3 regions of the Mesorhizobium sp. WSM4848 genome follow, and region 1 is predicted to be linked to each of the others. Evidence: predicted binding sites of a transcription regulator. Region 1 holds the regulator's gene; each other region holds the start of a gene.
The links. Region 1 encodes PhoB, which activates phosphate uptake and scavenging genes when phosphate is short. Its sites were predicted from a motif close to TGTCATNNANCTGTCAT; they were not measured.
Positions count from the first base shown of each region.

Region 1 (3,278 bases):
CGAGTCGGGCACCGGTCTCTCCGGCGGACAGCAGCAGCGCCTGTGCATCGCGCGCGCCATCGCCGTATCGCCGGAAGTGATCCTGATGGACGAGCCCTGTTCGGCGCTCGATCCGATCGCCACCGCCCGCGTCGAGGAACTGATTGACGAACTGCGCCAGAACTACACGATCGTCATCGTCACCCATTCGATGCAGCAGGCAGCGCGCGTGTCGCAACGCACGGCGATGTTCCATCTCGGCTATCTGGTCGAGGAGGGCGCGACCGACAAGATGTTCACCAACCCCGACGACAAGCGCACCCAGGACTACATCACCGGCCGATTCGGCTGAGCGGTCCGGCGGCGAATTTCGAACACGAGGACAGTATCATGGGTGAACACACCGTCGCATCTTTCGACGAGGAACTGGAGCACATCGACAGGCTGATCCGCGATATGGACGAGCTCGCCGCCGCGATGGTCGCAGCCTCGATCCGCGCGTTGCTTGCATCAGACAATGCGATGGCGCAGCGCGTCGTCTCGGACGACGCCATCATGGATGCGCGGCAGCGCGAACTCGACGATAGTGCGATCACGCTGATCGCCAAGCGGCAGCCGATGGCGCAAGATCTGCGCGCCGTGGTTGGCGCAATCCGCATGGCCGGCGATCTCGAGCGCATCGGCGACCTGGCCAAGAACATAGCCAAGCGGGTCAGCGCAGTCGGGCAGAGCGCCACGCCGCGTAATCTGTCGCACGGTATCGACACGATGGCGGATCTCGTTCTTGTGCAGCTCCGCGGCGTGGTCGAGCACTATGTGTCGCGCAATGCCGGCGCGTTGAAAGAACTGCGCGCCGACGACCAGAAGATCGACGTGAAATACACGGCGGTTTTTCGCGAACTCCTGACCTACATGATGGAGGATCCGCGCAACATCACCGCCTGCACGCATCTTCTGTTCTGCGCCAAGAATCTCGAGCGTATCGGCGATCATGTCACCAACATCGCCGAAAACGCCTACTTTGTCGTGACCGGGCAGCAATTGCCGGCGGATCGCCCGAAGCTCGACGAAACGACGATGTCGGCGCCGGCGACATGACAGGAGTGACCGGCCGATGATCGCGCCGCGCATCATGGTGGTGGAGGATGAAGAGCCGCTGGGCGTCCTCCTCCGTTACAATCTGGAATCCGAAGGCTATCAGGTCGAGGTGGTGACGCGCGGCGACGAGGCCGAAATCCGGCTGCAGGAGAACGTGCCCGATCTTCTGGTGCTCGACTGGATGGTGCCGGCGGTTTCCGGCATCGAGCTTTGCCGGCGCCTTCGGGTGCGTCCCGAAACCGAGCGGCTGCCGATCATCATGCTGACCGCGCGCGGCGAGGAGAGCGACCGGGTGCGCGGCCTTTCGACCGGAGCCGACGACTATCTGGTCAAGCCGTTCTCGACACCGGAATTCATGGCCAGGGTCAAGGCGCTGCTGCGCCGCGCCAAGCCGGAAGTGCTGTCCAGCGTGCTCAAGGTCGGCGACATCATGCTCGATCGTGAATCGCACAGGGTCTATCGCAAGAAGAGCGAGATCCGGCTCGGGCCGACCGAATTCCGGCTGCTCGAATTCATGATGCGGCACCCGGGCCGGGTCTTCTCGCGCAGTCAGTTGCTCGACAATGTCTGGGGCGAGACGATCTACATCGACGAGCGCACGGTGGACGTCCATGTCGGCCGGTTACGCAAGGCGGTCAACAATGGTCGCATGCCCGATGTCATCCGCACCATCCGTGGCGCTGGCTACGCGATCAGGGAAGACTAGCTGATATTCAGGTGAGGCCGGCCTGCGAATGGCTGAGTCCTCGTTCGGACTCAGGCCACGTCTCTCCTGATCGTGCCGGACTTGCCTTGTGCGCCGGGCGCAAAAACCTCCTGGTCGACGAAGGTCAACGCGCGCATGGCGCAGCCTTCGCGGATCAGCGGCAGCTCGTTCGGCTCGGTGTCGAAGGAAATCGAACCCGAATGCTGGCCGCCGGCGGTCTGGGCGATGGCCTCGCGCAGGGCCGGCTCGATCAGGTCGAAGGCGGCAGCGCTGGCGCCGACCATGGCCACCGGCGCCGGATCGATCAGCGCGAACAGGCTGCCGAGCCCGAAGCCGAGCGCTTCGCCGGCCTTGCGGTAGGCTTCGCGCTCCGGTCCGTCCGTCTCGCGCGCCCGGGCCGCCAGTGCCCGCATCTCGGCGTCGCTGACATCGGCGACCGGCTCTGCGTTCTCGCTCAATTGCCTTGCGTTGCGCCAGATGGCGTAGTTGCCGGCATAGGCCTCGACGCAGCCGCGCCGCCCGCAGCGGCAAAGCGCGCCGCCCGGCCGATGAATCATGTGGCCGAATTCGCCGCCTGAGGAGTGGGTGCCGGTGAACAATTCGCCCTTCAGCACCAGCCCCATGCCGATGCCGTGCGAGAGCAGGATGGCGATGAAATCATCGCGGTAGCGATCCGGGTGGCGCCAGCGCAGCGCCACGGCCATCATGTTGCTGTCGTTCTCCATGATGGCCGGGATGCCGAACTCGCGTTCCAGAATGTCGGCGAAGGCGATGTTCGTCTGCGGCGTGATCGGCGACCACAACATGGCGCGCGCATGGGAATCGGTGATGCCCTGGATCGCCAGCGCGATGCGGGCGACGCTTTGGACATCGAGGTCGGGATCTTCGAGCCGGCGCCGGACGATGGCGACACATTCGCCGATCAGCGCGTCGCGCGACATGGTCAGCGTGTCCAGCCGGCGCTGTTCCTCGGCGACCACTTGTCCGGCATAATCGATGACGGCGACCGACAGGAAATTCAGCGACAACACGACGGTCAACACCGCAGCGGCTTGCGGATTGAGGCTGAGGCCGACCTGCGGTCGGCCGCGTTTCAGCGAAACCGTCTCGCTCGCCTTGCTCTCGGCCAGGATGCCTTCCTGGATCAGGTCGGAAGAGATCGCCGATATGGTCGAATGGCTGAGGCCGGTGGTTGCGGCGATCTCGGTCCGCGACGGCTGGCCTGCGCGGCGTACCGCCGAAATCACCATCGCCCGGTTGCGCCGGCGCAGATCGTCATGGCGGATTCCGACCGACATTTTTGCTTCTCCTCATCGCCGCGGCCGCTCATGAATCGGAAGCCGTCGGTAATGTCCGACAAATACTGGCAGAAGCAGAAGGGCCTGTCATTATTTATTCCGAGCCTCGAAAAAAAGCCAAACAGGACATCAAAATCCGCCAGAATTGGTGTTGACAGGGCTTCGGCGTTGGACCAGTATTTTTTCGAGGCTCGAAA
Region 1 is NZ_JBVVPX010000030.1:26,062-29,339, forward strand. Features, by position in the region: gene pstB (phosphate ABC transporter ATP-binding protein PstB) at 1-331, shown strand, start outside; gene phoU (phosphate signaling complex protein PhoU) at 370-1,077, shown strand; gene phoB (phosphate regulon transcriptional regulator PhoB) at 1,094-1,783, shown strand; gene AC0L16_RS23995 (ROK family protein) at 1,834-3,081, opposite strand.

Region 2 (3,278 bases), on a different contig from region 1:
TTCCAGCCCTGATATCAGCCGGTCGCGGCCGAGCAGGTAATATTTGCGGGTCAGGTCGTAGATGTGGCGCTGCCAGCGGTAGACGCCGTCCATCAGTTCGCCGTGGTCGGCCGGCGCTTCGGCGTGCCTGGCCGGCAGTTCGGTCGCGCTCATGCGGGCTGCTTCACATAGAGGTGGAAGCCGCCATAGATGGCCGAACGGTCGCGGGCCGAGAATTCGCGCGAGGCCTCGTCCGCATAGCTCCACTGGTCGAGCAGCGAATTCGAGACACGGCCGGGCAACAGGCTGGGTTCGGCGGCGGTGCGGAAGATGACGCGGGCATGAGTGGACGCGGTGCGGGTGATCTCGGCCCACAGCGCATTGAGCTGGTCGTCGGTCATCCAGTCCTGTGCGTCGAGCAGGACGAAGCGGTCGACGGAACCGGCATCCTTGCCGGCAAGCAATTCGACCAGATTGGCATGGTGGATGGCGACGCGGCCGACATTGTTGCGGATCGCCTGATAGTTGCGTTTTTCGAGATAGGCAGGCAGCGCCGCCTCGCCGGGATTGGGGTAGCGGCGGGCAAAAGCCTGCCAGGCGAAATAGTTGTTCTCTAGCGGAAAATCGCAGGCGAGCTTTTCCAGCCGGGCCTTCAGCACGCTGGCCATGGTGCCGTCGCCCGAGGTGATCAGCGAATCGTACTGTGCCGGGGGAATGCCGAGGCCGAACAGCGAGGCTTTTCGCGATGTTGCCCATTTCAGCAGCGGCTTTTCGAAGACCGGCGCCAGCTCGTCGTCGAAGAAGCGGCGCTGGTCGGCGAGGCTTTTGGCTTCCATGATGCGGGCCGGATCGACGCCGAATAATTTGGCGGTGCGATGGCCCATGGCAATGAACAGGCCGAGCAGGCCGGTCTGGTAGAAATTGCCGTCGAAGACGGCGATGCGGCGACGCCGGCGCCAGTTGCGATGTTCCCAGTAATGGCGGCTGACCGGGTCGAGATGCGGCGCGATGAAGCGGTCGTAGGCTTGCGAATTGTGACGGGTCTCGGCAGCGCCGAAGAAACGGAACAGGTCGCCCTGCGACGGCAGATGGCGCACCGCTTCGAGCTTCATGCGGTTCAGCGCGATATGGGCGGCGTTGAGATCGACGGCGTCGATCCGTTCGGGTGACCGGGTGAGATAGGCAAGGATGTTGCAGCCGCCCGAGGCGATGGTGACGACGCGGTGGCCCTGGCCAAGCTGCATTGCCTCCATGTCGACGTCGGGGTCTTCCCAGATTTGCGGATAGACGAGGCCGGAAAACAGCAAGGCGAAGAGCCGCTCGGAGAGGCCAGCCTTGGACAGCGGGCGATTCTGGTAGACGGCCTTGCCAACTTGCTTGCCGCGGCGAAAAACCAGTTCTCCGGAAACATCCGTCATGACAAGGCGATTCCCCGTTTGCTCTGGCGCAAGCGGGTAGCGCAGGTGGATGACAGGCCGGTGACAGTCGGAGGCATCGATAATTCTACTCCGGCGGTCATCTGATGCGGTTTTCTGTGCTACTACAGCGCCGCGCGTCCCCAAGGACGCGCAAAGGACGCTGTAGCATTTTGATTTTGCGCATGATCCTTTCCGAAAATCGTTCCGATTTTCGGGGTCATGCGCGATGCTCACGGACCCAAATGTCCGCTCCGCTTCGGTTCTCGAAAACCACCCCACCTGACTCGCCGGAGCGAATTCTGGATGCCTCCTTAGCGGCGGCCGAATCCGCCCGGCGTCGGCGTCGTCACGATGACGGCTTCGCCGGCCTCGAGCAGCGTCTGGTCGCAAGCCTTCAGGACTTCGATGCGGCCATCCTTGCGGCGGACCTTGGTCGAGCCGACCTCGCCATCGCCGCCGCCGTCCAGGCCTTGCGGCGGGCGGTTGCGATGTGAGGACAGGATCGCGCATTCCATCTTTTCGAGGAAACGGATGGTGCGCTCGGTGCCGTCGCCGGCACTCCATTTGCCTTTGCCGCCGGAGCCTTCGCGGATGTGGAAATCCTCGAGCAGGACGGGGAACCGCAACTCCAGCACTTCCGGGTCGGTCAGGCGCGAATTGGTCATGTGGGTGTGGACGCCGGAGGTGCCGGCAAAGCCGCGACCGTTGTTCATCCGGCCTGCCGGCGAGCCGGAACAGATCGTCTCGTAATACTGGTACTTTTTGTTGCCGAAGGTGAGGTTGTTCATCGTGCCTTGCGCATTGGCCATCGCGCCCATGGCGCCGAACAGCGCATTGGTGACATGCTGCGAGGTTTCGACATTGCCGGCGACGACCGCGGCAGGGTAGGTCGGCTTCAGCATGCAACCCTCGGGAATGATGATGTGGATCGGTCTCAGACAGCCGGCATTCATCGGGATCATGTCCTCGACCATGACGCGAAAGGCATAGAGCACGGCTGCGCGGGCGACCGGCTCGGGGGCGTTGAAGTTGTTCTTCATGACCGGCGACGTGCCGGTGAAGTCGACGGTCGCCTCACGCTTTTGCCGGTCGATCGATATCTTCACCTTGATGATTTGGCCGGTGTCGGTCGGATACTCGTATGCGGAGCTGTCGGGCAACCGCTCCAGCACGCGGCGCACGCTTTCGGCGGCATTGTCCTGGACATGGCCCATATAGGCCTCGACGACGCCAAGGCCGAAATGCGCGACCATCTGGCGCAGCTCGGCAACACCCTTTTCATTGGCGGCAATCTGCGCCTTGAGGTCGGCGATGTTCTGGTGCGGATTGCGTGCCGGATAGGGGTGGTCGGTGAGCAGCGTCTCCAGCTCCTTCTCGCGGAACCGGCCGCGATCGACGATGCGGAAATTGTCGAACAGCACGCCTTCCTCGTCGACGGTGGTGGCGAGCGGCGTCATCGAGCCGGGCGCCGTGCCGCCGATATCGGCATGATGGCCGCGCGAGGCGACGTAGAAGAGGATCTCCTCCCCCCTTGAGGGGGAGGTGCCGCCGAAGGCGGCGGTGGGGGTCTCCCCAGAAGGCACCGCCAGAGCGTCGAACCCAGTCGAGCCGACCCCACCCGGCCGCGGAGCCTGTCCTCGGGCTTGCCGGAGGCAAGACCCGTGGGCGGCCACCCTCCCCTCAAGGGGGAGGGAAAAGACAGGCGTCACCACCGTAATGTCAGGCAGATGCGTGCCGCCATTATAAGGCGCATTCAGAGCAAAGACGTCGCCGGGGTGAATGTCTCCGGAATTGAGCCGGATGATGGTTTCCACCGAACGGTCCATGGAACCGAGATGCACCGGCATGTGCGGCGCATTGGCGACCAGCGCGCCATTGCGG
Region 2 is NZ_JBVVPX010000002.1:103,918-107,195, forward strand. Features, by position in the region: gene AC0L16_RS02860 (class I SAM-dependent methyltransferase) at 1-153, opposite strand, end outside; gene AC0L16_RS02865 (BtaA family protein) at 150-1,397, opposite strand; gene AC0L16_RS02870 (hydantoinase B/oxoprolinase family protein) at 1,709-3,278, opposite strand, start outside.
Region 2: the regulator PhoB is predicted to act here: its motif matches at 1,447-1,463, upstream of AC0L16_RS02865 (BtaA family protein).

Region 3 (3,278 bases), on a different contig from region 1:
CGAGCGCGCCATGCTATCGGCGCTCGAGCGGCACGGAGTGAAGAAGCTCGAGCCGGAAGGCGAGAAATTCGACCCGAATTTTCACCAGGCGATGTTCGAGGTGCCCAATCCGGAGGTGCCGGCCAACACGGTGGTCCAGGTCGTGCAGCCAGGCTATTCGATCGGCGAGCGGGTGCTGCGGCCGGCCATGGTCGGCGTTGCCAAGGGCGGTCCCAAGCATGTGGCTGGTGAAGCGCCGGTCGAGCCAGGGCCGGTGAATGAGCAAGCTGAGAAGGATGCGTAAGTTAGGGGAGTAGGGGAGTAGGGCAGTACGGGAGTAGGGGATAACGCTACCTGCGGTAAAGCAGAGCAATTGCCTACTCCGGCCAGTGCCTTCTCTTTCCCCTACTCCCCTACTCCCCTACTGCCTTATTCCCTTACTACCCTACTCACGCCGCGAAGCGCTGGGCTTCCCCGCCATAATAATTGACGTAGCGGGCGCCGATCTCCTTGACCGGCATCACCACGAACACGTCGACCGTCGAGAATTCGCGGTCGATGACGCAGCCGTCGCCGATCCGCGCGCCGACGCGCAGATAGCCCTTGACCAGCGGCGGCATCGCCGCGATCGCGGCCTTGGCGTTGACCGCCTCGATCGGCATCAAATCCATGGGGCAGTAGCGCCCGGCGACCGCGCGCACGTCCCAGGCCGATTTCGTCCGGCAGTGATGGGCGAGATAGGTCAGCGCTTCGGCGTGCGCCGCCGGCACGGTGCCGGGGAACGAGGCGCAACCGGTCATCACGCCGATCCCATAATGGTTGATATAGGCCCAAATACCTTGCCAGAGCGCCTCGATGGTGCGCTTCGAACGGTATTCCGGCAAGACGCAGGAGCGGCCGAGCTCGAGGAAACGCTGGCCGGGGTGGCGGGCGATAAGATTGGTCAGCTCAAACTCGCCCTCGGAATAGAAGCCGCCGGCCGCTGCCGCGATTTCCTGCCGCAACAGGCGGTAGGTGCCGACAATGCGGCGATGCTCGGGACCGGATAGCGAGGTGTCGAAGACGAGCAGGTGATCACAGAGCGGATCAAAATGGTCGGCGTCGCGGCGGTCCTGCACCTGAAACAGGGTTTTCCTGGCGCCGAGCTCGTCATAGAATACCCGGTAGCGCACTTCCTGCGCGGCGGCGATCTCGGCCTCGTTGCGTGCGAGCCGCACTTCGAGGTTGCCGATACGGCCAAGCGCTTCGCCTTTTATGACGGCATCGACGTTACGCCCGGTGAGCAAAGCACCGCTGGCGTTCGGCCGAGCGTCACATTCCGGCATAACTGTATGCACGAGTGATTCTCCTTCGAGCCATCCCTCTTGGCACGGGGATACGGTGTAGGTGCAACAGGATTGTGACAGTACCGTGATGCGGCCCTGCCGGCAATACTTCGTCGGCTGGGCAACCCTTCAACCGGCTATGTTCTGAAGGTAAGCCAGGGAAGGACAGCCGGCAGATCACGCGGCCACGTGGCCCTCGACCGCATGGACCAGCGCGTCGGGGTCGAGCGGCTTGGTGACGAAGCCGCTGGCGCCATGGGCGAGCACTGCGTGGCGGGTCGTTTCCTGACTGTCCGCCGATAGCACCATGATCGGAACCGGCGGCACGGCGGTTTCCTCCTCGTGCCGGCGGATGGCGGCGATGGCGTCCAGCCCATCCATGACAGGCATATGCAGGTCCATCAGCACCACGTCGAAGCGGTACTTGTGGTCGGCGCCGGTGATGGCCTCGACGGCGGCCTTGCCGTTGCCGACCAGTTTCACGCGATGCCCGGCCTTCAGCAGCGTGGCACGGGCAAGCATGGCGTTGATGTCGTTATCCTCAGCGATCAGCACGGACAGACCCCGCCGCCGGCTGCCAATGGCGCGGGCGGATGGTGCGCCGCGCTTTTCCGGCTGCGGCGGGGTGAGGGCAGGCACGCTGCTGGCCAAAAGCACGCGAAGCAACGTTTCGCCACGCACCGGCCTTGCCAGAAAGGTGGCATAGCCGCTGGCGCGGAACTCGCCCAGCATGCCGCGGTCGGTCGGCGCGATCAGTGTGATCGCCTCGCAGTCGGCAAAGCCGCTCTGGCGAAGGCGCTTGAGCAACCTGCCGTCGCCTTCCTCCATGGCCGCATCGACCAAAAGCACGTGGCAGCCTTCGGCGAAGGACGCTGCCTGGGCGGCGGTCGCGGCCAGATCGACCTTGCCGCCATTGGCGCGGATGGTGCGGGCGATGGCGTCGGCCTCGATGGCGTTCTTCGACAGGATCACGGCGCGCCGCCCTGACAGCGCATCCTGACGGCTCTGCGGCGGTTCGGTGGCGGATATTGCAGGGATTTCGAAGACGAATTCCGAACCATGGCCGAGCTGACTCGAAACCGAGATCGTGCCGCCCATGGCGATCACCAGTCGCCTGGAGATGGCAAGACCGAGTCCGGCGCCGCCATGCGCGCGGGTCGAGGTGCCGTCAGCCTGTTCGAATTCCTCGAAGATGCGCTCCAAGTCGTCCTCGTGCAGGCCAGGACCGGTGTCGGTGACGGTGAAGCATATGCGGTCGGTGGTTTCGGTGCGGGCACGAGCGATGCTCACCAACACGCCGCCGCTGTCGGTGAACTTGATGGCGTTGCCGATGAGGTTGAGCAGCACCTGCCTGACTCTTCCAGGATCGGCTGATATCATCTGCGGCACGTCGGGTTCGACATGGCAGCCAAGGCCGATATTCTTGGCGAAGGCGCGCGCCGCCAGGAGTTCTACGATGTTGTCGGCGATCTCGCGCACCGACATTGGCTGCGGTTCGGGATCGAAGCGGCCGGCCTCGATCTTGGAATAGTCGAGCAGGTCCTCGATCAGCGCCAGCAGCGCGCTGGCCGAGGTCGAGATGGCGCCGACATAGGTCCGTTGTTGCGGCGAGAGCCCGGTGTCCGCCAGCAGCTTAGCCATGCCCATGATGCCGTTCATCGGCGTGCGGATCTCGTGGCTGACGGTGGCGAGGAAGCGCGATTTGGCCTGGCTTGCATATTCGGATCGCTCGCGGGCGGTGATCAGCGACGTTTCGGCGTGCTTGCGTGCGGTAATGTCGCGGGCGATGGCGCGATGCGAGACAGCACCGCTCTCCTTGTCGCGCACCGACAGTTCGATCCATGAGAACCAGCGCGGGCCGCTCGGTGTGCTAATAGCGACGTCGGTGGAGCTCAGGCATTCATGGTCGGAAAAAGCGGCATCGGGAACGATGCCGACGTCGATGCCGAGGTCGGCCAGGGCCCTGCCGGCAAG
Region 3 is NZ_JBVVPX010000023.1:56,820-60,097, reverse strand. Features, by position in the region: gene grpE (nucleotide exchange factor GrpE) at 1-283, shown strand, start outside; gene olsB (l-ornithine N(alpha)-acyltransferase) at 429-1,304, opposite strand; gene AC0L16_RS20710 (ATP-binding protein) at 1,482-3,278, opposite strand, start outside.
Region 3: the regulator PhoB is predicted to act here: its motif matches at 1,368-1,384, upstream of olsB (l-ornithine N(alpha)-acyltransferase).